3 regions of the Clostridium sp. 19966 genome follow, and region 1 is predicted to be linked to each of the others. Evidence: riboswitches for the same ligand, from Rfam matches in the RefSeq annotation. Region 1 holds a riboswitch; each other region holds the start of a gene.
The links. A riboswitch is a leader RNA that binds a small molecule or an ion and turns the genes downstream of it on or off. The one in region 1 is predicted to bind S-adenosylmethionine.

Region 1 (7,615 bases):
ATAGATATAATAAACAGAAACAGTAAGGAGGAAAAATAATGGCAAAACCTATAGTGGCCATAGTTGGAAGACCTAATGTAGGGAAATCAACTTTATTTAATAAACTTGCAGGGAAGAGAATTTCAATAGTTGAGGATACACCTGGTGTTACAAGAGATAGAGTGTATGCTGAAGCAGAATGGCTTAATCATAATTTTACTATAATTGATACAGGTGGAATAGAACCAGAAAGTGAAGATATAATTGTAAGCCAAATGAGAAGGCAAGCAAATATAGCTATTGAAACAGCAGATGTTATAATATTTATAGTAGATGGAAAAGAGGGACTTACAGCTGCTGATAGAGAAGTTGCTCAAATGTTAAGAAAAAGTAAAAAAAATGTATTACTTGTGGTAAATAAGATTGACTCACTTAAGGAAGAGGATAATGCATATGAATTTTATAATTTAGGTATTGGAGATCCTGTAACCATATCCTCATCACAGGGTTTAGGGCTTGGAGATATGCTTGATAAAGTGGTAGAAGCCTTTAATCATGTAGAGCAGGAGGAAGAAGATGAAGAATATGTTAAAATAGCTATGATAGGCAAACCTAATGTAGGAAAATCTTCTTTAATTAATAAACTTCTAGGTGAGGAAAGAGTAATAGTAAGTGATGTACCTGGAACAACAAGAGATGCTATTGACAGCTATCTAGAAAATGAATATGGCAAGTTTATTCTTATCGATACTGCCGGACTTAGAAGAAAAAGCAAGGTAAAAGAGGAAATTGAAAGATATAGTGTAGTACGTACTTTAGCAGCTATAGAAAGAGCTGATATATGCATACTGATGATTGATGCTGAAGAAGGCATAAGCGAGCAAGACGAAAAAATAATAGGATATGCTCATGAGCTTAATAAAGCTATACTGATACTTGTTAATAAGTGGGACTTAATAGAAAAAGATGATAAAACTATGAATACCTTTAAGAAAAATCTGCAGATGAAACTAAGCTTTTTAAGTTATGCGCCATTTCTTTTCATATCAGCAAAAACTGGTCAAAGAACCAGCAAGGTTTTGGAACTAGCTAAAAAATGTTATAATAACTATGATAGAAGAATAACTACGGGAGTTCTTAATGAAGTAATAAACAAGGCTGTTTTGATGAAAGAGCCTCCAGTTGTAGGACTTAAAAGACTTAAGATTTATTATGTAACCCAGATTGGTACTAAACCCCCAACTTTTGTGTTTTTTGTTAATGATACTGCAACCCTACATTTCTCCTATGAACGATACCTTGAAAATCAGCTTAGAGCCAGCTTTGATTTTGAAGGAACAGGTATAAAGTTGGAGTTTAGGGAAAGGAAGGAATAGAATGACAAAAGTAGCTTTGCTAGGAGGCGGCAGCTTTAGCACTGCTTTGGCTATACTAGTTGGAAATAAAGGACTGGATGCCAGCATATTTGCTAGAAATGCTTCAGTTAGAGAGGATATAAATAATAATCATAAGAATAGCAAATATTTAAATGATGTAATTTTACCTGACTTAGTGAAAGCCTATGATAATATAGAGGAAACTATAGAAGATTCCGATTACATAATTTTAGGAGTTCCATCCAGCCATATAAGAGAAATTTGTTCTAACTCTAAGAAATACATTAAGCCTCATCAGGTTATAATAAATGTGGCCAAAGGTATACAAGAGAAGCCTGTGAAGCGTCTATCTGAAGTAATACATGAGGTGTTACCAGAGAATCCAGTGGTGGTGCTTTCTGGGCCCAGCCATGCAGAAGAGGTTGCTGTGAATATTCCAACTACTGTGGTGGTAAGTTCTGAGAATATGAAGTATGCAAATAAGGTTCAGGATTTGTTTATGACGGATAACTTTAGAGTGTATACTAATGACGACTTACTAGGAGTTGAAATTGGAGGGGCTGTGAAGAATATTATAGCACTAGCGGCTGGTATAGCAGATGGAATAGGATATGGAGATAATAGCAAAGCTGCTCTTATGACCAGGGGAATGCATGAAATAATGAGAATAGGCACCAAAATGGGAGGCAAGATAGCTACTTTTTCTGGATTAACTGGAATGGGGGATTTAATAGTAACTTGCACAAGTATGCATAGCAGAAATAGGAAGGCAGGAATACTAATAGGACAAGGAATCCCAGTTCAGGAAGCATTAAGTCAGATAGGAACCGTAGAGGGAGCATCTGCATGTCATGCTTTTTATACTTTAAGTAAAAAAATAAATGTGGAAATGCCCATAACAGAAGTGCTTTATAAAGTTTTATTTGGCAATTTAAGCCCTAAGAATGCTGTAATAGAACTAATGTGCAGAGACAAGAAAAATGAGATATATGAAATATATTAATATAAAAATAAATCATCTTTAAAATAAAAGATGATTTATTTTTTGTCATAAAATCTTTTCAATGTAATATATATATATTGTTAATATATAGCATTGGGAGGGTGTATTTTGGAGAGCTTTGATATATATAAGGATATAGCAGAGAGAACTCAGGGGGATATTTACGTTGGCGTAGTTGGACCTGTTAGAACAGGAAAATCTACTTTTATAAAAAAGTTTATGGATATGATGGTAATCCCTAATATTGATAACAATTATAAAAAGCAGAGGGCTAAGGATGAACTTCCTCAAAGCGCTTCTGGAAAAACTATTCATACTACAGAGCCCAAGTTTGTTCCTAATGAAGCGGTAGAAATAAATATGAATGAAGGTATCAAATTTAGGGTTAGAATGGTAGACTGTGTAGGATATATAGTAAAAGGAGCAGCAGGATACATTGAAGGAACGGAACCTAAAATGGTTACTACACCATGGTATGATTATGAAATACCCTTTGAAGAAGCTGCAGAAATAGGAACTAAAAAGGTTATAACCGAACACTCTACTATTGGACTTTTAGTAACTACAGATGGCTCTATTACTGACATACCAAGGGAAGAATACTTAGAAGCAGAAGAAAGAGTGGTTAAAGAACTTAAAGAAATAAAAAAACCATTCATTATTGTACTTAATTCTTCTAGAGTGGATTCAGAGGAGACTAAGCAGTTAAAAACAGATCTAGAAGAAAAATATAATGTTCCTGTTCAGCTTATGGATGTGGTAAATATGAACGAGGAAGATGTAAAACAAGTATTTCATAGAGTCCTCAGTGAGTTCCCGTTAAAGGAAATCAATGTAGATATGCCAGAATGGATTGAGAAATTGGAACCGACGCATTGGCTTAAGACAAGTTTTATAAATGTTATAAAGGACATGTGTAAAAATGTTGTTAGTGTTAGGGATGTTAAAACCTCTGTAAGCTCATTAATGGAATTTGAGTTTCTTGAAGCTCCTGAAGTTAATGAAATGAATATGGGGGATGGTACTGCGAGAGTGATTCTAAAGCCAAGAAATGGAATATTCTACAACATACTTAGTGAGGTTTGCGGCTGCAATATATCCGGTGAAAGTGAATTGCTAAAAATAATTAAGGAACTTCAATACTCAAAGATTGAATATTCAAAAGTAGAAGAAGCCCTTAAAGATGTCAGAGAAACTGGATATGGATTGGTGGCTCCGCAGCTTAAAGAAATGAAATTTGAAGAGCCTGAAATTGTTAGACAAGGAAATAGATATGGAGTTAAGCTTAAAGCTAGTGCTCCATCTCTCCATATGATAAAATGTGATATAGAAACAGAGGTATCTCCTATAATGGGTACTGAAAAGGAAAGTGAAGATTTAGTTAAATCGCTTTTAGAGCAATTTGAAAGTGATCCGTCAAAAATATGGCAAAGCGATATGTTTGGTAAATCACTGGAGATGGTGGTTAAAGAAGGACTTCAAAACAAACTATTTAAGATGCCGGAGGATGTTCAGATTAAAATCCAAAAAACCCTCCAAAAAATAATAAATGAAGGAAACGGAGGATTAATTTGTATAATTCTTTGAAACATAGTCTCTAGGCCTGAAGGTAAGTTTTAAATCAATGTAAAAATCAGCACTGATTTAAAACATATACTAAAAATAATAACAAAATAAATTTTAGCCTGCGATCTCTAAGATTACAGGCTTTTAATTTGTATATTTTTTATGTTGACAGTAAATTAAATTGTGATATAATTTTAATAACAGCAATAGACTATTCTTATTGGAATAGTAGGTTATAAAATTTAATAGATTCTTATCAAGAGAGGTGGAGGGACTGGCCCTGTGAAACCCGACAACCAGCATTTCATTTAAATGTATGGTGTTAATTCCTGCAAATGAGTTTTGAGAGATAAGAGGATTGATTTATATAAAATTAGATTATAGAATCCTCTTTTGATAAGAGGATTTTTTTATTGTAATTAGTTGACTAGAGAAACTAGAGGCTATATTTACTTCTTAATTTGAGTAAATATAGTCTTTTTTATTATTACCAGCATTTATGGAATATTTGAAGGAGGAATTTTATTTGAGTAAGATTAATTTAAGAACTCCTGCTGTTGAAATTAGAGAAAACAGATTAGGGTCTATTACAGGCTTTCAAGGGACAGCAGAAGAATTGGTGAAATTAGGTCAATGCAGACAGCTTAGAGACAGTTCAAGAAGTTTTAGCCAATGCATGGGATGTAGCTCTGGAAATGCTTTTTGCCAGCTTTCTATGATTAAGGATGCAGCAGTTATAAATCATGCTCCTGTGGGATGTGCTGGAGACTTTTTTGGATATAACTTTGTATACAGGGTAGGGCAGATGGAAAGGAATTTACCCAGCACCATAGGTAAGTATTTTAGCACTAATCTTACAGAAAAAGATACAATTTTTGGAGCAACTCAAAAACTGGAAGAAACTATTAGGAATGTGTATGCTAAGATTAGACCTAATGCAATATTTGTGACTACATCCTGTGCATCAGCCATAATAGGAGATGATATAGAAAGTGTAACTGATGAGCTTACAGAGGAACTTGGGATTCCTATAGTAGCCTGTTTCTGTGAAGGCTTTAGATCTAAAATATGGACATCTGGCTTTGATTCAGCCTATCACTCCATTGTGAGAAAAATAGTAAAACCTCCAAAACAAAAAAATAATAAAATCAATATAATAAATTTTTGGGGAAGCCATATCTTTGATGATTTGCTTAATAGACTAGGATATGAGGCTAAATATATAGTGCCGTTTTCAACTATTAGTGAATTAGAAAACATCTCTGAATCAGCTGCTACTATACAAATATGCAGTACTCTTGGAACTTATTTAGGTGCAGCTTTAGAGCAGGTTTATGGAGTACCTGAAATAAAATCACCGCCAGCTTATGGGGTTTCTGGCACAGATAATTGGTTAAGAGAAATAGGAAAGGTATTAGATAAAAAAGAAGAAATTGAAAAATATATACAAGAAGAACATGAAAGAGCACTTCCGTTAATAGAGAAATATAGAGAAAAGCTTAAAAATAAAACCGCCTATATCACTGCAGGAGCTGCACATGGACATGCGCTTATAGCATTGCTTAGAGAATTGGGACTTAATGTGCAAGGAGCAGCAATTTTTCATCATGATCCTGTTTTTGATAATGAAGATGAAACATCCGATGCTTTAGCACATGATGTAAAAACCTATGGAGACATTAAGAATTATAATGTTTGCAATAAGCAAGCTTATGAACTCGTAAATATTTTGAATAGAGTTAGACCTGATATTATGATTGCAAGGCATGGAGGAATGACACTTTGGGGAGCAAAGCTTGGAGTACCAACTTTATTAATAGGAGATGAACAATTTGGTTTTGGATATCAAGGCATAATAAATTATGCGGAAAGAATTTTGGAGACTATAGATAATAGGGAATTCGTAACTAATTTAGCTAAGCATAGTACCATGCCATATACCAAATGGTGGCTCCAGCAGGATCCCTTTACATTCCTAGGAGGTGATACAAGTGTTGAACGTTATTGAACAACCTAGATTTTCTTGTGCTCTGGGAGCTCAGCAGACAGTAGTGGCTATTAAAAGAGCAGTACCTATATTACACTCTGGACCTGGCTGCAGCGGAAAGGTTACTGGACTTATAGGGCAAGGAGAAGGCTATGCAGGAGGGAGCACAATACCTTGCACCAACGCTAGTGAATCTGAAATAGTTTTTGGTGGAGAGCAAAAATTAAGAAGTGTTATTGATGGTGCTTTTAAAGTAATAGATGCAGATCTTTATGTAGTTCTTACCGGATGTACATCTGATATTGTAGGAGATGATGTAAACACTTTAGTAGCTGGATATAGCAAGGACGGATATCCTGTTGTAAGCATAGAGACTGGAGGCTTTAAAAGCAACAATTATGTTAGTCATGAGCTGGTAGTCAAGGCGATTATAGATCAATATGTAGATAAATTTTCTTCTAATAAAGAAGTAAGTAATGGATTAGTTAATGTGTTTGCAACCATTCCATATCAGGACCCTTATTGGAATGGTAATCTTGAAGAAATTAAAAGGATACTTCAGGGGATAGGACTTAAAGTAAATATTCTTTTTGGAAATGAATCCTCTGGAGTGGAAGAGTGGAAGACCATTCCTAATGCTGAATTTAACATAGTTATAAATAGTTGGGTTGGTCTTGACATAGCAAAGCATCTTGAAAATAAATATGGAACACCTTATTATCATTTTCCTTATCTTCCTATAGGAGGAATAGAAACCACAAGATTTTTAAGGGAGGTTGGTAAATTCGCAGAGCTAGAACAAGAAAAAGTAGAATCATTTATCAAGAGGGAAGAAGAAAAATATTACTCTTTTATAGAGAGAACAGCTGATTTTATGCTGGAATTTAGATATGGGCTTCCAAGAAAATTTTATACTTTACTAGATTCTGCTTATGCTGTTGGTTTTTCTAAGTTTTTATTGAATGAGCTTGGAATAATACCTGCTAAACAATATATAACAGAAGATACTCCTGATCAGTTTAAAGGAGAAATCATAGAACAGTTTAAAAACATATCTGAATATAGACAAGCAGATGTAGAGTTCTCTATTGATGGAGGAGAAATACATGAAGATATAAAAAAGCAGGACAATAGCAGGCGAGCGCTTATAGTAGGCAGCGGATGGGAACGTGATATAGCAAAAGAAATAGGTAGCGATTTACTTATTGTAAGTCCACCTGTGGCTTATAGATTAGTATTAAATTGTGGGTATGCTGGTTATAATGGAGGCCTAAGAGTGATAGAAGACATATATAACAGCGTACTGGACACATATAGATAATATATGAATAGGAAGGTGTATTAATATGTCTGATTTAAATTATGGATTTGATACATTAAAGGTAAGAGGAGGATATAATCCTAAAGAGCATAATAACGCTGTTTCAGTACCTATATATGCCACAGCTTCTTTTGAATTTGAAAATACTGAAAGAGCAAAAAGACTTATTTCCTTTTCAGAATTCGGATATGTATATTCAAGAATTGGAAATCCAACAGTAGGAGTTTTAGAAGAAAGAATTGCTAAGCTTGATGGAGGTACTGGTGCTATAGCTGTAGCATCTGGTATGGCTGCTATAACATACACTTTACTGAATGTAGCAGAAGGAGGAGGAAGAATATTAACTACTAATGATCTATATGGCGGTACCTTGGACGCATTAA
Region 2 (7,615 bases), on a different contig from region 1:
CGGATTCTTTAAACTTAGTGAGTACGTTTTCATATTCATCAATAGTAGTTGGTGATTCTAACCCTAATTTGTCCAATAGATCTCTTCTGACAATTGGTCCTAAATAGGTGGTTAATTTATCATCATCTCTTAAGAATGGATAGCAATAGTAAGTTCCTGAGTCAGTTTTAACAGCTTTATCTAAATTAGGATTCTTCTTCAGATAGGCTTTTAGATTAGGAGAGTATTTATCTATTAAATCATTTAATTTTAATGTAGTTCCATTATTAATAGGCGCCTCTGGGCCTCCAGCAAAGGAATACCAATCATTTTCAATGATGTCTGGCAAATCGCCTGAGGCAATTAATAAATTTAGTGCTCCTGAGGTGTCATTACCAGATGGATGAACATACTTAACCTTTATTCCTGTTTCTTTCAAAAGTTCTTTTGCAAATTCTGTATCATTTTCAGTTTTAATATTTCCATAGCCTTGTATTTGGCTAAACCCAACCCACCAAGTTAAGGTAACGTCAGTTTTTAATGGATAGCTGCTGCTTGAAGCTGCAGAATCATTTGCAGCAGAACTATTGTCTGATTTCTTACATCCCATCATTAAAGATGAAGTCAGCATTACTACTGTCAATAAGGAGATAAATAATTTTTTTCTTTTTAACATCCATATTCCCCCGTTCACATTTTTAATTTTGTGAGGCCTCTTACAATGTGATACTAACACCACACATCAATTTTTTAAACGATTACTTTTTAATCTCATAGGTCATTTTTTAATACTTAAATATTGACCTGCTGCATGAGGCATAAACCAAATTGTATTAAGAATATTAATATGCTATATTTAGCATATGTCTTGAAAATGTTTACATTACCTATAAAAGGAGATTATTATGAGGATTAGTTTATCAGTAAAAAACAAAGCGTTATAATCACATGGTTGCTATCTTATGTTGTATTTCTAGTGCTTTTCATAATTGTAAGTGGGCTCATTTATTTATGGACTGACAAAAATATTAAGTCTGAAATAAATAATTCAAATACTTTTATGTTAAGTTCCATACGCACAAATATGGATAACTCTCTTGAAAATATAAAAAAGGTATGTCTAGAACTTAGCTATAATTCGAATATACAAGATATTCTTTCAACAAATGGAAATTTAACTGATGCGGATTACTTTAATGTATATAAGATTGCATCTTCGCTAAAATCTTACGCTTCCTTAAATAACAGCATAAACGGTGCTTATATAATGCTAAAAAATTATAATAAAATAATAACTGCTGATGGCATATTTGATTTAGAAGATTTTTTCAAAAACACTTACTCCTCAAATAATAATGATTTTGTAAAATGGCTTAAGGAATTTGATGAAAGAACTCCCGAAAAATACTTTACTACAATTATGGACAAAGATCATTCAAACAATAATAAACTTAATTATGTAAGAGCACTTTCTCAAATTAATTATCTAGATCTTTCTGTAAGCTCTGGAATAGTATTAAATGAGACAAACCTATTGCAGCAATTATCCGGAATTAATACCATGACTAAAGGTGTATCCTTCATATTGGATAGTAAAAATAACATTATTGCCTCTTCTGTTTCGGTAAATTTGTCTAACGAGCTTAATTTTAAAAATCTGCAGGGTAAGAGCGGTGTGCTGTATAAATATATAAATTCAAAAAAAGTGGTTATTTCCTATATCTCTTCTAAAGAAACTGATTGGAAATATGTAACTATGATTCCTAACAGTGTATTTTTCCAAAAGCTAAACTATATAAAATATTTCACCTTACTGGGCCTTCTTCTAAGCATGGTTTTTTACTCAATTTTCGCTTATTACTCACTGAAAAAAAATTATAATCCTATCACAAAGTTATTAGGTATTTTAAAAGATAGCACTAGTATTGAGGAAAGTAATTTAAATGAATATACTCTGATAGAAAAAGCCATACAGAAAACTTTAGCTGATAATGATTTGATTAGCAACAAGTTGTCTAAGCAAAATTTAATATTAAAAAATAACTTTCTTCAAAAACTTTTGAAGGGCGGCATTGATGAAAGCATTCCTTTAGATGAAGGACTTTCTTCTTTTGATATAACTTTTGAGTCAAATTATTTTGCAGTAATATCATTGTTTATAAATGACTCAGATGAGGATATAGAATCATTGAATTGTTATTGGGGAAATAGGCTCAGCACTTTAAATTTCATTCTTTCTAATATAATAATAGATTTAGTTAATAAAAAAAATAAAGCCTTTGTAGTAGAAGCGGATAACAATCTAGTTTGTCTAATCAACTTCAAGCAAGATAACATATTCTTTGCTAAATCTGATACCTTAAATACTATGAACGAAACGGAAGAATTCATAAATAAAAACTTTAAAACAAATATTTCTTTTTCTATGAGCGGAATACATGAAAATATTGAAAATATTGCTATAGCCTATAACGAATCTCTATATGCTATGAACTATAAAAATATCATGGGAATAAAACAAAATATTTCTTATGATGATATTAACAGTGCCTTTAAGGATACTTATTGCTATCCTTTAAATCAGGAACATCAGCTTTTGAATCATATAAAATCCGGAAATTATGCTATGGCTAGCAAAATCGTCAATGAAATTTTTTCAAAAAACCTCAATTCAGGAATGAATATAGAGCTAGCTCAATGCCTAATGCTTAACATGGTCAGCACTATGATAAGAGCAGTAAATGATGTGTCTGACCTTGACAAAGATAAATTTCTTCAGGAATTAAATCCGATTAAACAGCTCTTGCGCTGTAAAACCTTAAATCAGATGAAAAATCAATTAGATAATTTTCTTAAGGCTTTTTGTGCGCATGTTAATAAAAATATAGAAAAGAGCTCCAGTTGGGTAATAAGCAGTGTTATCCCCTATTTAGAAAAAAATTATAATGACCCCAATATTGGATTAGAACAGCTTAGTGAGCAATTCGGCGTTCATCCTGTATATCTTTCCAAAATATTTAAGGACCATGTAGGAGAAGGTTTGCTGGATTATATTTCAAAGCTCAGGATAGAGCAAGCAAAGGTTTTGCTTAAAGCTAATAAGAATTCCACTATTGAAAAAATAGCTGAGCTTGTGGGCTACTATAATGTTCGTACCTTCTCAAGAGTATTTAAAAAATATACAAACATCTCCCCAGGAAAATACAAAGACGAAGTTTCTTAAATTGTTTATATATACAATATTTTATTGACTTTTACACCATTATAATTTAGAATTTATATAAAGTTTAAGTAAATAATATTCTTATCTAGAGAGGTGGAGGGACTGGCCCTTTGAAGCCCAACAACCTATATTCTTTAAATAGAATAAAAGGTGTTAATTCCAGCAGAAATAATATTTCTGGCAGATAAGAAGAATAGTGTAATATCCGCTATTTTTCTTTTGAAAAATAGCGTTTTTATTTTTATAAATAATTTTTTAACAATTATAAGGGGGCAAATAATTTGAGATATGATATATTTAAACATTTAAATAAAAGGATACTTGTACTAGATGGAGCTATGGGAACCAGTATCCAAAAGCATAATTTAGATGAAATAACCTTTAGAGGAAGCTGTCACTGCCACTCCAATCAAAAAGGCAATAATGATCTCCTTAACATAACAAAACCTGAAATAATAAAGCAAATTCATATTAAATATCTAGAAGCAGGTGCAGATATAATTGAAACTAATACCTTTAATTCCACTAGAATATCTCAAGCAGATTATAATATGGAGGATAAAGTTTACGAGTTAAACTTTCAAGGTGGAAAATTAGCTAGAGAAGCTGCAGATGAGTTTACCCTAAAAACTCCTGATAAACCACGCTTTGTAGCAGGTTCTATTGGTCCTACTAACAAAACTGCTTCTATGTCACCAGACGTAGAAAATCCAGGCTTCAGAAATGTAAGTTTTAATGATCTGGTTGTTAGCTATGAAGAACAGATTAACGGACTTATTGACGGCGGAGTAGATCTTTTACTTATTGAAACCATATTTGATTCTCTTAATGCAAGAGCTGCTATATTTGCGGCAGACACTATTCTTACTGATAGAAATCTAGATATTCCTGTTATGATTTCCGGAACTATTGCTGATAAAAGCGGAAGAATTTTATCTGGTCAAACCTTAGAGGCTTTTGCAGAAAGCATGAAGAATCATAGAGTTGTAAGTATCGGATTGAATTGTTCCTTTGGTGCTGAAGATTTGATTCCATTCATCAAAACTCTTTCTAAAACACAAAACCTCTATATAAGCTTTCATCCTAACGCAGGACTCCCAAATTCCTTAGGTGAATATGATGAACTTCCGGAAATAACGGCTGGTATAGTAAAAAATTTGGCTCATGAGGGTGACTTAAATATTGTTGGAGGATGCTGCGGTACCACTCCAGATCACATAAAAGCTATAGCTGCTGCAGTTTCAAAGGTACAACCCAGAAAGCTTCCAGAAATAGAAAGAGAAAGTGTTTTCTGCGGACTTGAAGTAACTAGAATAAATAAAAGTTCTAATTTTGTGAATGTTGGAGAGAGAACAAACGTAGCAGGTTCAGCTAAATTTGCCAGACTTATAAGAGAAAAAAAATACGAAGAAGCCTTATCAATCGCTAAAGACCAGGTAGAAAATGGTGCTCAAATCATAGATGTAAATTTTGATGACGCCCTTCTGGATGCAAAAGTTGAAATGGACACATTCCTAAAATTGCTGGCCAGTGAGCCCGAAATTTCAAAAGTTCCAGTGATGATTGATTCTTCTAAATTTGAAGTTCTAGAAACAGGTCTTAAAGCAATTCAAGGCAAAGCTATAGTAAATTCAATATCCTTAAAAAATGGAGAAGAAGAATTCATAAGAGAAGCAAAGTTAATAAATAAATATGGAGCAGGTATAATAGTTATGGCCTTTGACGAAAAAGGTCAGGCGGACAATTTTCAAAGAAAAATTCACATATGTAAAAGAGCTTATGACATTCTAGTTAATGAGGTTAAATTCTCACCAGAGAATATAATTTTTGATCCTAACATATTGGCTATAGCCACAGGCATGGAAGAACATAATAACTATGCTGTAGATTTTATAAATGCAACAAAGTGGATAAAGGAAAACCTCCCCTATGCAAAGGTAAGCGGAGGAGTAAGCAACCTTTCCTTCTCCTTTAGAGGGAATAATGCCATAAGAGAAGCTATGCACTCTGCTTTTCTATATCATGCAATCTCTGCTGGAATGGACATGGGAATAGTTAATCCGGGAATGATTCAAATATATGATGAAATTGATAAGGTCTTGCTTGAAAAAGTGGAAGCAGTAATTTTAAATAAGAATGAAAATGCAGCTGAAGAACTAATTGAATTAGCTGAAAAATACAAAAATAAAGAAAATGCTCATGAAGAAAATAAATTAGCCTGGAGGAACACCTCTGCTGAGGAAAGATTGAAATATGCTTTGGTAAAAGGTGTTACTGATTACATTGAAGAGGATGTTGAGGAAGTTAGAAAAAATGTAAGCAGAGCTTTAGAAGTTATAGAAGGGCCTCTAATGTCTGGAATGAATGTGGTTGGCGAACTTTTTAGTGAAGGAAAAATGTTTCTTCCTCAAGTAGTAAAAAGTGCAAGAGTCATGAAAAAGGCAGTAAGCTTCCTTCTTCCATATATTGAGGCTGAAAAGTCTGGAGAAGGTAGAAGCAGTGCTGGTAAAGTGGTTTTTGCTACCGTGAAAGGCGACGTTCATGATATTGGTAAAAATATTGTCTCAGTGGTATTATCCTGTAATAATTTTGAAGTAATAGATTTAGGAGTCATGGTACCCTGTGAAACTATATTAGAGGCGGCAAAACGAGAAAATGCAGATATAATTGCTTTGAGTGGTCTCATCACTCCTTCTTTGGAAGAAATGTGCTATGTAGCTGAAGAGATGGAGAGACAAGGCTTTAATATTCCTTTGATGGTTGGAGGAGCTACCACTTCTAAAACTCATACTGCATTAAAAATAGCTCCGAAATATTCAAGAGGTGTGGTGCATACTACAGATGCTTCCAAGGCAGTAGAAGCTGCTAAAAAACTAGCTAATAAAGATTTAAGAGATATTTATCTTAAAGGAATAAATGAAGAATATGCTAAGGTTAGAGAAAACTATTCTAAGATAGAAAGAAAGTTTCTCCCTTTGAATGAAGCTAGAGCAAAATCTTTTAAAATAGATTGGGAGAAGGTAAAAATAGTAAAACCAAACTTCCTAGGCATAAAAGAATTTGATAGTTATCCTATCAGTGAGCTTAGAAAATATATAGACTGGACTTTCTTCTTTATTGCCTGGGATATGAAAGGCACTTATCCAAAGATAATGGATGATCCAAAATATGGAGAAGAAGCTAAAAAGATTTATGAAGATGCAAACAAAATGCTGGATTTCATTGAGAAAAATAATATACTTACAGCAAAAGGATTGCTTGGAATCTTCCCTGCAAATTCTTCTGGAGATGACATAAAAGTATATGATGCAGATAAAAAAGAACTGCTCACTACCTTCAATCTTTTAAGGCAGCAAGAGATTAATAAGCTCGGTGAATACAGATGCTTAAGTGATTATATTGCTCCAGAAGCTTCTGCTGTAAATGATTATATAGGTGCTTTCATAGTTACCGGAGGCATAGGTGCAAATGAATACAGCCTAAAATTAAAGGAAGCTGGAGATGATTATGGAGCTATAATGGTAAAAATATTAGCTGATAGGTTGGCTGAGGCTTTCTCTGAACTGCTTCATCTTAAATTAAGAAAAGAGTATTGGGCATATGCTGCGGAGGAAGACATTTCTATGCAGGACTTATTAAAGGGTGCTTATAGAAGCATACGTCCAGCTTTTGGTTATCCTTCCTTGAGAGATCACAGCGAAAAGGAAAAACTTTTCAAGCTTATGAATGGAAACAAAATAGGTGTGAATCTCACCGAAAGCTTTATGATGGAGCCTACTGCCAGCGTATGTGGTTTATATTTCGCTTCAGAACATGCAAAATACTTCGATATATACAAAATTGATAATGATCAATTGTCAGATTATACAAATAGATGTAAAAAAAACAATGAAACTGTTAAGAGAAATTTGAAAAACATTTTAATATAGCCATATATAAGGATAATAAGATTTTAAACTTATTATCCTTTTGTTCATACTTTATTAACACCACCTTATATTGCTATTATTGATTATTTAGGCAAAATAAGTTAGAATAGTACTGTAAACATAATTCTATATTATTGGAGGCTTTTATATGTCAAAAGGCAATTTTTTCGACAGTCCGTTGTATACGATAACAAACTATATCTATTATTTTCTTATGACAAATTTAATATTTGTTTTTACAAACATATTGTTTTTTATATTACTTTTATTCGGTACTCCAGGCTTTCTTACATACCTTTTATTATTTATAACTGCAATTCCTTTAGGACCTTCTTTTGCAGCTATATTGTCTGTAATGCATAAGCTTTTAAGACAAAAGGAATTGTCTGTAGCGAAAGACTATTTTTCTGCTTTTAAGCAAAATTTTAAACAAGCTATAAAAATATGGTTATTCCAGTTAGTTGCAGTCACCGTACTTCTTGTA
Region 3 (7,615 bases), on a different contig from region 1:
GACATTGCCGAACATTCAATGTGCCAGCCAGGAAAGCCTTTTCCCCATGGAGATTCCCACTGCATTATCTGGTTTGAAAATTTAGAATTAGTAAACCAAAGCACAAAATCCATAGGATTCTGCTTATTGTTATCTATCTCGATTCTGCTGCCTGCCTTCAAATCCTCCATGCTGAGATTAGCAAGCTTATTGTAATCAGGAAACTTTTCTATGGAAAAATAAACATTTCCATTTGAAATATAAGTATAGCCCTTTTCCTCAAGAATCTTTATAAAATTTATCATGTCCTGAATATGCTCTGTAGCTCTGCATTTAACGGTTGGACTTTCTATATTTAATCTTTTGCAGTCATTAAGAAAAGCTTCTTCATAAAATCTTGCAATTTCCCATACAGTTTTGTGCTCTCTCTCAGCACCCTTTGCCATTTTGTCCTCTCCAGAATCCCCGTTGGACTCTAGATGTCCCACATCAGTTATATTCATTACATGTTTTACTTTGTAGCCGATATATTCCAAGGATTTCTTTAGAACATCTTCAAATATATAGGTTCTTAAGTTTCCTATGTGAGCGAAATTATATACTGTAGGTCCACAAGTATAAAGTCTTACTTTTCCCTCTTCTACAGGTATGAATTTTTCTTTTTCCCTTGTTAGCGTATTATAGATATAAAAATCCATAAAATCAACTTCCTTTCTCATTACCATTAACACAACAATAAAGCTGCAAAGACACACCCTGCAGCTAAATATATCCTATAACTAAAACATTATCAATAAAAATACAATTATCAATTTCAATTGCTTAATGCCTGCAAGTGCCTCTCCATTATATTCTATTTACCATCTTATAATTTTGACAAAAATAACAGCACCTAAACATAACACAAGCCTCCTAAATTTATAGATATATTTATTATATATTAATTAACCCGTTGTTAACAAGTGGTGGCAATAAAAAATTGAAATAACTTCAGTCTGAGTATTAATTTTAGAATATACTATAGAAAAGAAATTGGCCTAGGAAAAAATATAGCCGAATTTGAAACAGACTTTATTGGGAGCAGCTATGAAAATGTTTGAAAAGATTTAAGCATAGGTATAGCTCACTGGAATTTAACACTAGTTCAGCAACTCGTTTACATGGACTTGCTTTTAGCCATCTTTGGTAACAATATAAAGCTGCTCATCTGCTTGCATTCCCATATAAGCTACAGCTTTTAGATTATAAATATTTTTTGTTTTTAATTGGTTAATTATCCAAGCTTCGTTTTTCTCAATTTGTGATAAATGATTATATAGGATATTTCCATCCAGTATGATATCAATCATCATGCCAGCCTTAGGCTTTTTTATATTCATATCTTCTACTGTTATTGAAGCTTTTTCTGCTTTTTTTAAAACGCTTAGCTTGCCATCAGGTTCTAATACTGCCGCTTCTACATCAGTGATGTAGAAAATATCTTTGTTTCTAAGTTGCATTAATAAGTCTCCGATATTATACCTGGCTTTTTTCATATTTTTATAAAGTACCTTCCCTTTATCTATAATCAATAAAGGTTCGCTGTCAATCCATAATCGTAATTTAATATTTTTTAAAGTGACTACAGAAATTAATATGTTGAGAATACTCCAAATAATAATTGAGAAAAGTCCTTCTGTAATATTAATATCTTTGCCTAAAGATGCTGCTACTGCAATAGAACCAGTAGTTATTCCAACTATATAATCAAAGTATGTCAATTGGGACATTTGCTTTTTGCCCATGATCCTTGTAAAAAAGAGTAAAACAAAATAAGAAATCGTAGACCTATAAAGGATAACTAAGTAAATATTCATTCAACGCACTCCCTTAAATAATATATAGATAATTCATATATATTATTTACTTAGTTCTCCAATTTAATCAAACTACTTAAAATATCAGCTCTCAATTTTTTTCTAAAATATAATTTACCATAGGAAACCAAAAGCAGTCTAGACTAGGCGGTAACCTATCAAGACTGCTTTTATTTTAGGCTCTTTTCTATAATCCCACTGCTTCAAAGGCCTGTTTTAAATCAACTATTATATCCTCCGCTGCTTCCAGACCTATACTGAATCTGAGAAACCCTTCCCTAAATTCTTCTGGGTAAAAATGAATTCTCTCATCATTAGGTCCAGTATATACTATGAGACTTTCATCATGCCCTATGGACACAGCTGAAATTATAAGCTTTAAAGAATTAACAAATTTATTGTGAGTATCTACATCAGCTTTAAGCGCAAAGGAAAGCACTCCAGAATACATGCTCATCTGCTTTTTGGCTATATTATGCTGAGGATGGCTCTCAAGACCTGGATAGGCAACAAATTTTACTGCTGGATAATCTTCAAGAAATTTAGCTACCTTAAGAGCTGTTTCGCTGTGCTGCCTCATACGAAGCGGCAAGGTCACTACTCCTCTTGTAATAAGCCAAGCGTTGAAAGGACTTATGGCTCCCCCTACATTTACCATAGCCTCTCTTTTAATCTTGTCTATGAGTTCCTTTTTGCCAAGAACGGCTCCCCCCATGGCATCGCCATGGCCGTTTATATACTTGGTTAGGCTGTGTACAACAAGATCTGCTCCAAGCTCTAAAGGTCTTTGAAGATAAGGTGAAGCAAAAGTACTATCTACTGAAAGCAAGGCTCCTGCTTCCTTAGCTATTTTAGCTATTTCCTCTATATCACTTACTCTTGTAGTAGGATTTCCAGGTGTTTCAATATGTATAAGACGGGTATTAGGTCTTATTGCACTCTTTATTTGCTCTAAGTCCGCAGTATCCACTAAAGTAGTTTCAATGCCGTATTTATCAGGAAAATACTCATTCAGCAATCTATAAACCGCTATATAGGACACATTAGAGCAAACCACATGAGAATCCTTGCCTAGGAATGTAAAGAATACAGATGATAGAGCAGCTACTCCTGTGGCTAGTACCACACAATCCTCAGCGCCTTCAAGAGCAGCTAATCTCTCTTGAAGGTATATCTGATTTGCTGAGGTATTTCTTGTATAAACCAGATTATTTGGATCGCTCCAATTAAGTGTGGAAGCATCATCAGGAAGCCTATAGCTGTTTGCCATTATTATAGGTCTCCTTATAGCACCAGTTTCTTTATCTATATCATTTCCAACGTGGATGCATTTAGTTAAAAAGTCAAAATCATTTTTTTCAGGCATCTGGATTCCTTCTTTCAAACGAGTTCAAAATTGTTAAGCTTTAGCAAGCGCCTGTTCCAAATCGTAAATTAAATCATCAACGCCTTCAACACCTATTGAAAGTCTTATTAGGTCTGGTGTAACTCCTGCAGCCTTCTGTTCTTCTTCATTTAATTCTGCATGAGTAGTGCTGGATGGATGTATTACTAAAGATTTAGCATCTGCTACATTCGCAAGCAGGGAGAATAATTCAACGCTGTTTATAAATCTTTTACCAGCTTCAAGTCCTCCTTTTATTCCAAAGGTAAATATGGATCCGGCTCCCTTAGGAAGATATTTCTTAGCTAGCTCATTATATGGACTGTTTTCAAGTTCAGGATAATTCACCCAAGCAACTTTTGGATGCTTACTTAAATATTCAACTATCTTTCTTGTATTCGCTACATGTCTCTCAACTCTTAATGACAATGATTCTAAGCCCTGTAAGAAAGTGAATGCGCTCTGTGGACTTAAGGTAGCGCCAGTGTTTCTAAGAAGCTGAACTCTTGCCTTCAATGCAAAAGCTGGAGCTCCTAAGTCAGCATATACTAGTCCATTGTAACTCTTATCTGGAGTAGTAAAATCAGGGAACTTTCCGCTTGCTCTCCAATCAAACTTTCCTCCGTCCACTATTACTCCTCCAATGGTAGTACCATGTCCGCCTATAAATTTAGTAGCTGAATGAACTACCACGTCTGCACCATATTCTATAGGTCTTACAAGATAAGGAGTTCCAAAAGTGTTGTCTATTATTAATGGAATTTTATTTTCATGAGCTATTTTAGCTACAGCTTCTATATCTAAAACATTTATTCTTGGATTTCCTATAGTTTCTCCATATAAGGCTTTAGTTTTATCAGTTATAGCCTTTCTGAAATTTTCAGGATCATCTGGATCTACAAAAACTACTTTTATTCCAAGCTTCTTTAAGGTAACACCAAATAATTCGTAAGTTCCACCATAAAGTGTGCTTGCTGCTACTATTTCATCTCCTGCACTAGCTACATTTAATATTGCATAGGTTATAGCTGCAAGTCCTGATGCTGTTGCAAGTCCTGCAACTCCGCCTTCCAATGTTGCTATTCTCTGCTCAAATACATCTGTAGTTGGATTCATTATTCTTGAATATACATTTCCTGGTTCTTTTAATTGGAATAAATTTGCTGCATGATCAGCGTTTTTAAATACATAGGAGGTTGTCTGATAAATTGGCACTGCTCTAGAACCTGTAGTAGGATCTGGAGTTTGTCCTGCATGCACTTGTAATGTTTCAAAACTATAATTTCTTTCACTCATATTGTTAGTCCCCTTTTCATTTAATTTATTTTATATATGTAGTAGGCTCCTTGGTAAGCGCCTATTTTCAGCTAAATAAAAAATCCTCTTCTGATAAGAAGAGGATTAATACACTTGTTTTAGTCTTAAAACGCGTTCTCCTCTTATCTCTCAAAATCAATTTGCAGGATTTAACACCATACATTAAAAAATGCTGGTTGTCGGGTTTCATAGGGCCAGTCCCTCCGCCACTCTCGATAAGACGACAATATTCAATTATTACAATTATGATAGGAATTGTTTAATTCCTTTATTGAATTTGATTATATCACATTGATTTTTCATGTCAATATATTTTTTGAAAATTCTTTAATTAACTTTATGGAAATCAGAATTGCTTCCAAATAATAAAGCACCGCTTTGCAGTGCTCTTTATTATTTTTATATTAGTTTTTGTTTTATAGTGCAAGTATTCCTGCCCAATATCCTAGTATACCAATTGCAAATAATCCAAATATCAACCAAATTGCTCCTATTTTCTTTCTTAGAAGGTACATGCATAGGAAAGTTAATAGCAATGCTGGAAGTCCTGGCAGTAATGAATCTAAAATACTTTGAATTGTTGTAACACTTTTTACTCCCTGCTGATTAGTAAACTCTGATATCTTTACTGGGATCTTAATTGTTGTCCACTTTGAAACAAGTGCACCCATTACGAATAATCCAAGTATTGAAGCTCCTTCAGTAAGCTTTTGAAGCCTGTTTCCTGCCATGTCCTTAACTATGTCAAGGCCTTTTCTGTATCCGTATTTAACGCCGATCCATCTAACTCCTAAACGAACAACGTTGAATAATATGAAGAATATCAATGGTCCTATTACGCTTCCAGTCATAGCTATGGATGCACCAAGCGCAGCTAAAACTGGTCTTAAGGTTCCCCAGAATATTGGATCACCAACTCCTGCTAGAGGTCCCATCATACCTATCTTTATTCCGTTTATAGCACCATCATCTATATCTGCACCGTTTGCTCTTTCCTCTTCCATGGCTGCTGTAACACCAAGTATTGGAGCAGTTACAAAAGGGTGTGTATTGAAGAATTCCAGATGTCTTTTAAGAGCGGCTTTTCTCTCATCGCCCTTATAAAGTCTTTTTATAACAGGTATCATAGAAAAGCAATACCCTAAGGCCTGCATTCTTTCAAAGTTCCAGGAAGCTTGGTGAAAATTAGAACGTATAAAAACATTAGTTAAATCACTATTAGTAAGCTTTTTTGTTTCGCTTGTATTATTCGCCATTTATTTCCCCCCTCTTAATCATCTAATTCGTCGTCGAGATTATCGTTACTGCTTGAGCCCGCTGCTGATGCAACTGCCTTTGGCATATTATACTTAGGATTTAACTGGATATAAAGTATAGCTAATACTGTACCTATTATACCGAAGCCTACAAGATTTACTCCTGAGAATGCGGCTACAACGAAACCTAGGAAGAAGAAATGCATAAGGTATTTAGCCTGCATCATGTTTATAACCATAGCATAACCAACTACAACTATGAATCCACCTGCAACTTGCAATCCTCCGATTATAACATGAGGTATTGAATTTAAAAGTGATTGTACTACGCTAGTACCTGCAAAGGCTGCAACTATTACTGCTGGTATTGAAACACGAAGTCCCTGAATTGCGAGTCCACCTAGATGGCAGAGGTCTATGCCCCTTAAGTTACCCTCTTTTGCATATTTATCAGCTTGATGCTGAAGTCCAACGCTTATGGTTCTTGCTATTATTGTAAGTACCTGTCCTGCTGCTGCTATTGGAACTGCAACTGCAATTCCTGTTGCAATGTTTTGGTGTCCCTCTACAACTAATATGGTTGACACTACGCTGGCAAGAGCCGCATCTGGAGCCATTGCCGCACCTATGTTCATCCAGCCTAAAGCCATCATTTCAAGAGTAGCACCTATTATAATCCCCTGTGTCATATCTCCTAAAATGAGTCCTGTTACTGTACATGCAACCAATGGTCTATGTGTCTGAAATTCATCAAGCACACTGCCCATACCTGCTATGCTGGCAAATATGAATATTAATATAATTTGAAATATTGACATGGTTTTTTCCTCCCCTTGTTATATATACTATTTAAATTTTAGACTCTGTTTTAAATCAGTGTTGATTTTTACACTGATTTAAAACTTCATTTAGCTTGGGAGGCTATGTTTTAAAATGTTTATATTATCTTTGGAGCTCCAGAAACTCTTAGGAAGTGCGACTCATAATTAGCGTAATTTTGCCAGGAAGGGCAAAGCCTTTATCAACATTATTTTAAAACATAACCAATTTTTGTTATGAAACGATTACAGTAAATAAAAAACCATTAATTTATTATTACCATTTCGCTGGTGAAAATCTTGATTTTAAGGGTTCTCCCCTCAGCAAAATGATTTTTCAAGCTTAAAGCTTTGACATAATATCAACTTTTGGATCTGAAGTGACCTTTCTAGCTTCAAGCTCTATTCCTTTTTCATGAAGCTTTTTAAATGCAGCTACATCTTCATTATTTACTGATATAGCTGAGTTTATTTGTCTCTTTCCTTCCTTGAAAGCCATACCGCCTATATTTACGCTCTTAATATCTACTCCGCCTTCTACCATTCTTAAAACATCAGTAGGATTTGTAAATAAGAAAAGAACTCTTGCTCCATCATATTTAGGGTTTTTATAAACTCTTATAGCCTTTTCTACATCAACTACACTAGCTTTTATTCCTGGAGGTGCAACTTGTACTAAAAGAGTTTTTCTTATCTCATCCTTTGCTACATCATCATTACAAACTATTATTCTTTCACATCTTGTTTCTTTGGACCATATTGTAGCAACCTGGCCATGTATAAGTCTGTCATCAATTCTTGCTAAAACAATATTCATCATTTTATAAATCCTCCTCTTCGCTATTAGATAGCATTTCTTTTAATGTTTTTATGCTTGCGGCTGCGGCTTCTTTTGATAGATTAATTAAATTCTTCACATCCATACTTTCCCTTGAGACAAAGGTTTCAAGAATCATTGGTATATTTACTCCAGTAACTACATCCATATCATCTTGCTTAGCTGCT

Region 2: linked by a shared signal. The riboswitch ahead of metH (methionine synthase) and the one ahead of IAI10_RS15985 (nitrogenase component 1) in region 1 are both predicted to bind S-adenosylmethionine.
Region 3: linked by a shared signal. The riboswitch ahead of IAI10_RS20200 (O-acetylhomoserine aminocarboxypropyltransferase/cysteine synthase family protein) and the one ahead of IAI10_RS15985 (nitrogenase component 1) in region 1 are both predicted to bind S-adenosylmethionine.

What each region holds. Positions count from the first base shown of each region.
Region 1 is NZ_JACTOJ010000016.1:85,084-92,698, forward strand. Features, by position in the region: gene IAI10_RS15965 (DUF512 domain-containing protein) at 1-39, shown strand, start outside; gene der (ribosome biogenesis GTPase Der) at 39-1,355, shown strand; gene IAI10_RS15975 (NAD(P)H-dependent glycerol-3-phosphate dehydrogenase) at 1,357-2,358, shown strand; gene spoIVA (stage IV sporulation protein A) at 2,467-3,945, shown strand; SAM riboswitch class I at 4,175-4,280, shown strand; gene IAI10_RS15985 (nitrogenase component 1) at 4,451-5,932, shown strand; gene IAI10_RS15990 (nitrogenase component 1) at 5,916-7,232, shown strand; gene IAI10_RS15995 (aminotransferase class V-fold PLP-dependent enzyme) at 7,258-7,615, shown strand, end outside.
Region 2 is NZ_JACTOJ010000002.1:285,083-292,697, forward strand. Features, by position in the region: gene IAI10_RS03205 (extracellular solute-binding protein) at 1-655, opposite strand, end outside; gene IAI10_RS03210 (AraC family transcriptional regulator) at 956-3,202, shown strand; SAM riboswitch class I at 3,281-3,393, shown strand; gene metH (methionine synthase) at 3,484-7,131, shown strand; gene IAI10_RS03220 (DUF624 domain-containing protein) at 7,280-7,615, shown strand, end outside.
Region 3 is NZ_JACTOJ010000026.1:34,763-42,377, forward strand. Features, by position in the region: gene cysS (cysteine--tRNA ligase) at 1-677, opposite strand, end outside; gene IAI10_RS20190 (DUF421 domain-containing protein) at 1,152-1,835, opposite strand; gene IAI10_RS20195 (aminotransferase class I/II-fold pyridoxal phosphate-dependent enzyme) at 2,023-3,201, opposite strand; gene IAI10_RS20200 (O-acetylhomoserine aminocarboxypropyltransferase/cysteine synthase family protein) at 3,235-4,515, opposite strand; SAM riboswitch class I at 4,656-4,758, opposite strand; gene manZ (PTS mannose transporter subunit IID) at 4,953-5,792, opposite strand; gene IAI10_RS20210 (PTS mannose/fructose/sorbose transporter subunit IIC) at 5,807-6,610, opposite strand; gene IAI10_RS20215 (mannose/fructose/sorbose PTS transporter subunit IIB) at 6,954-7,427, opposite strand; gene IAI10_RS20220 (mannose/fructose/sorbose PTS transporter subunit IIA) at 7,432-7,615, opposite strand, start outside.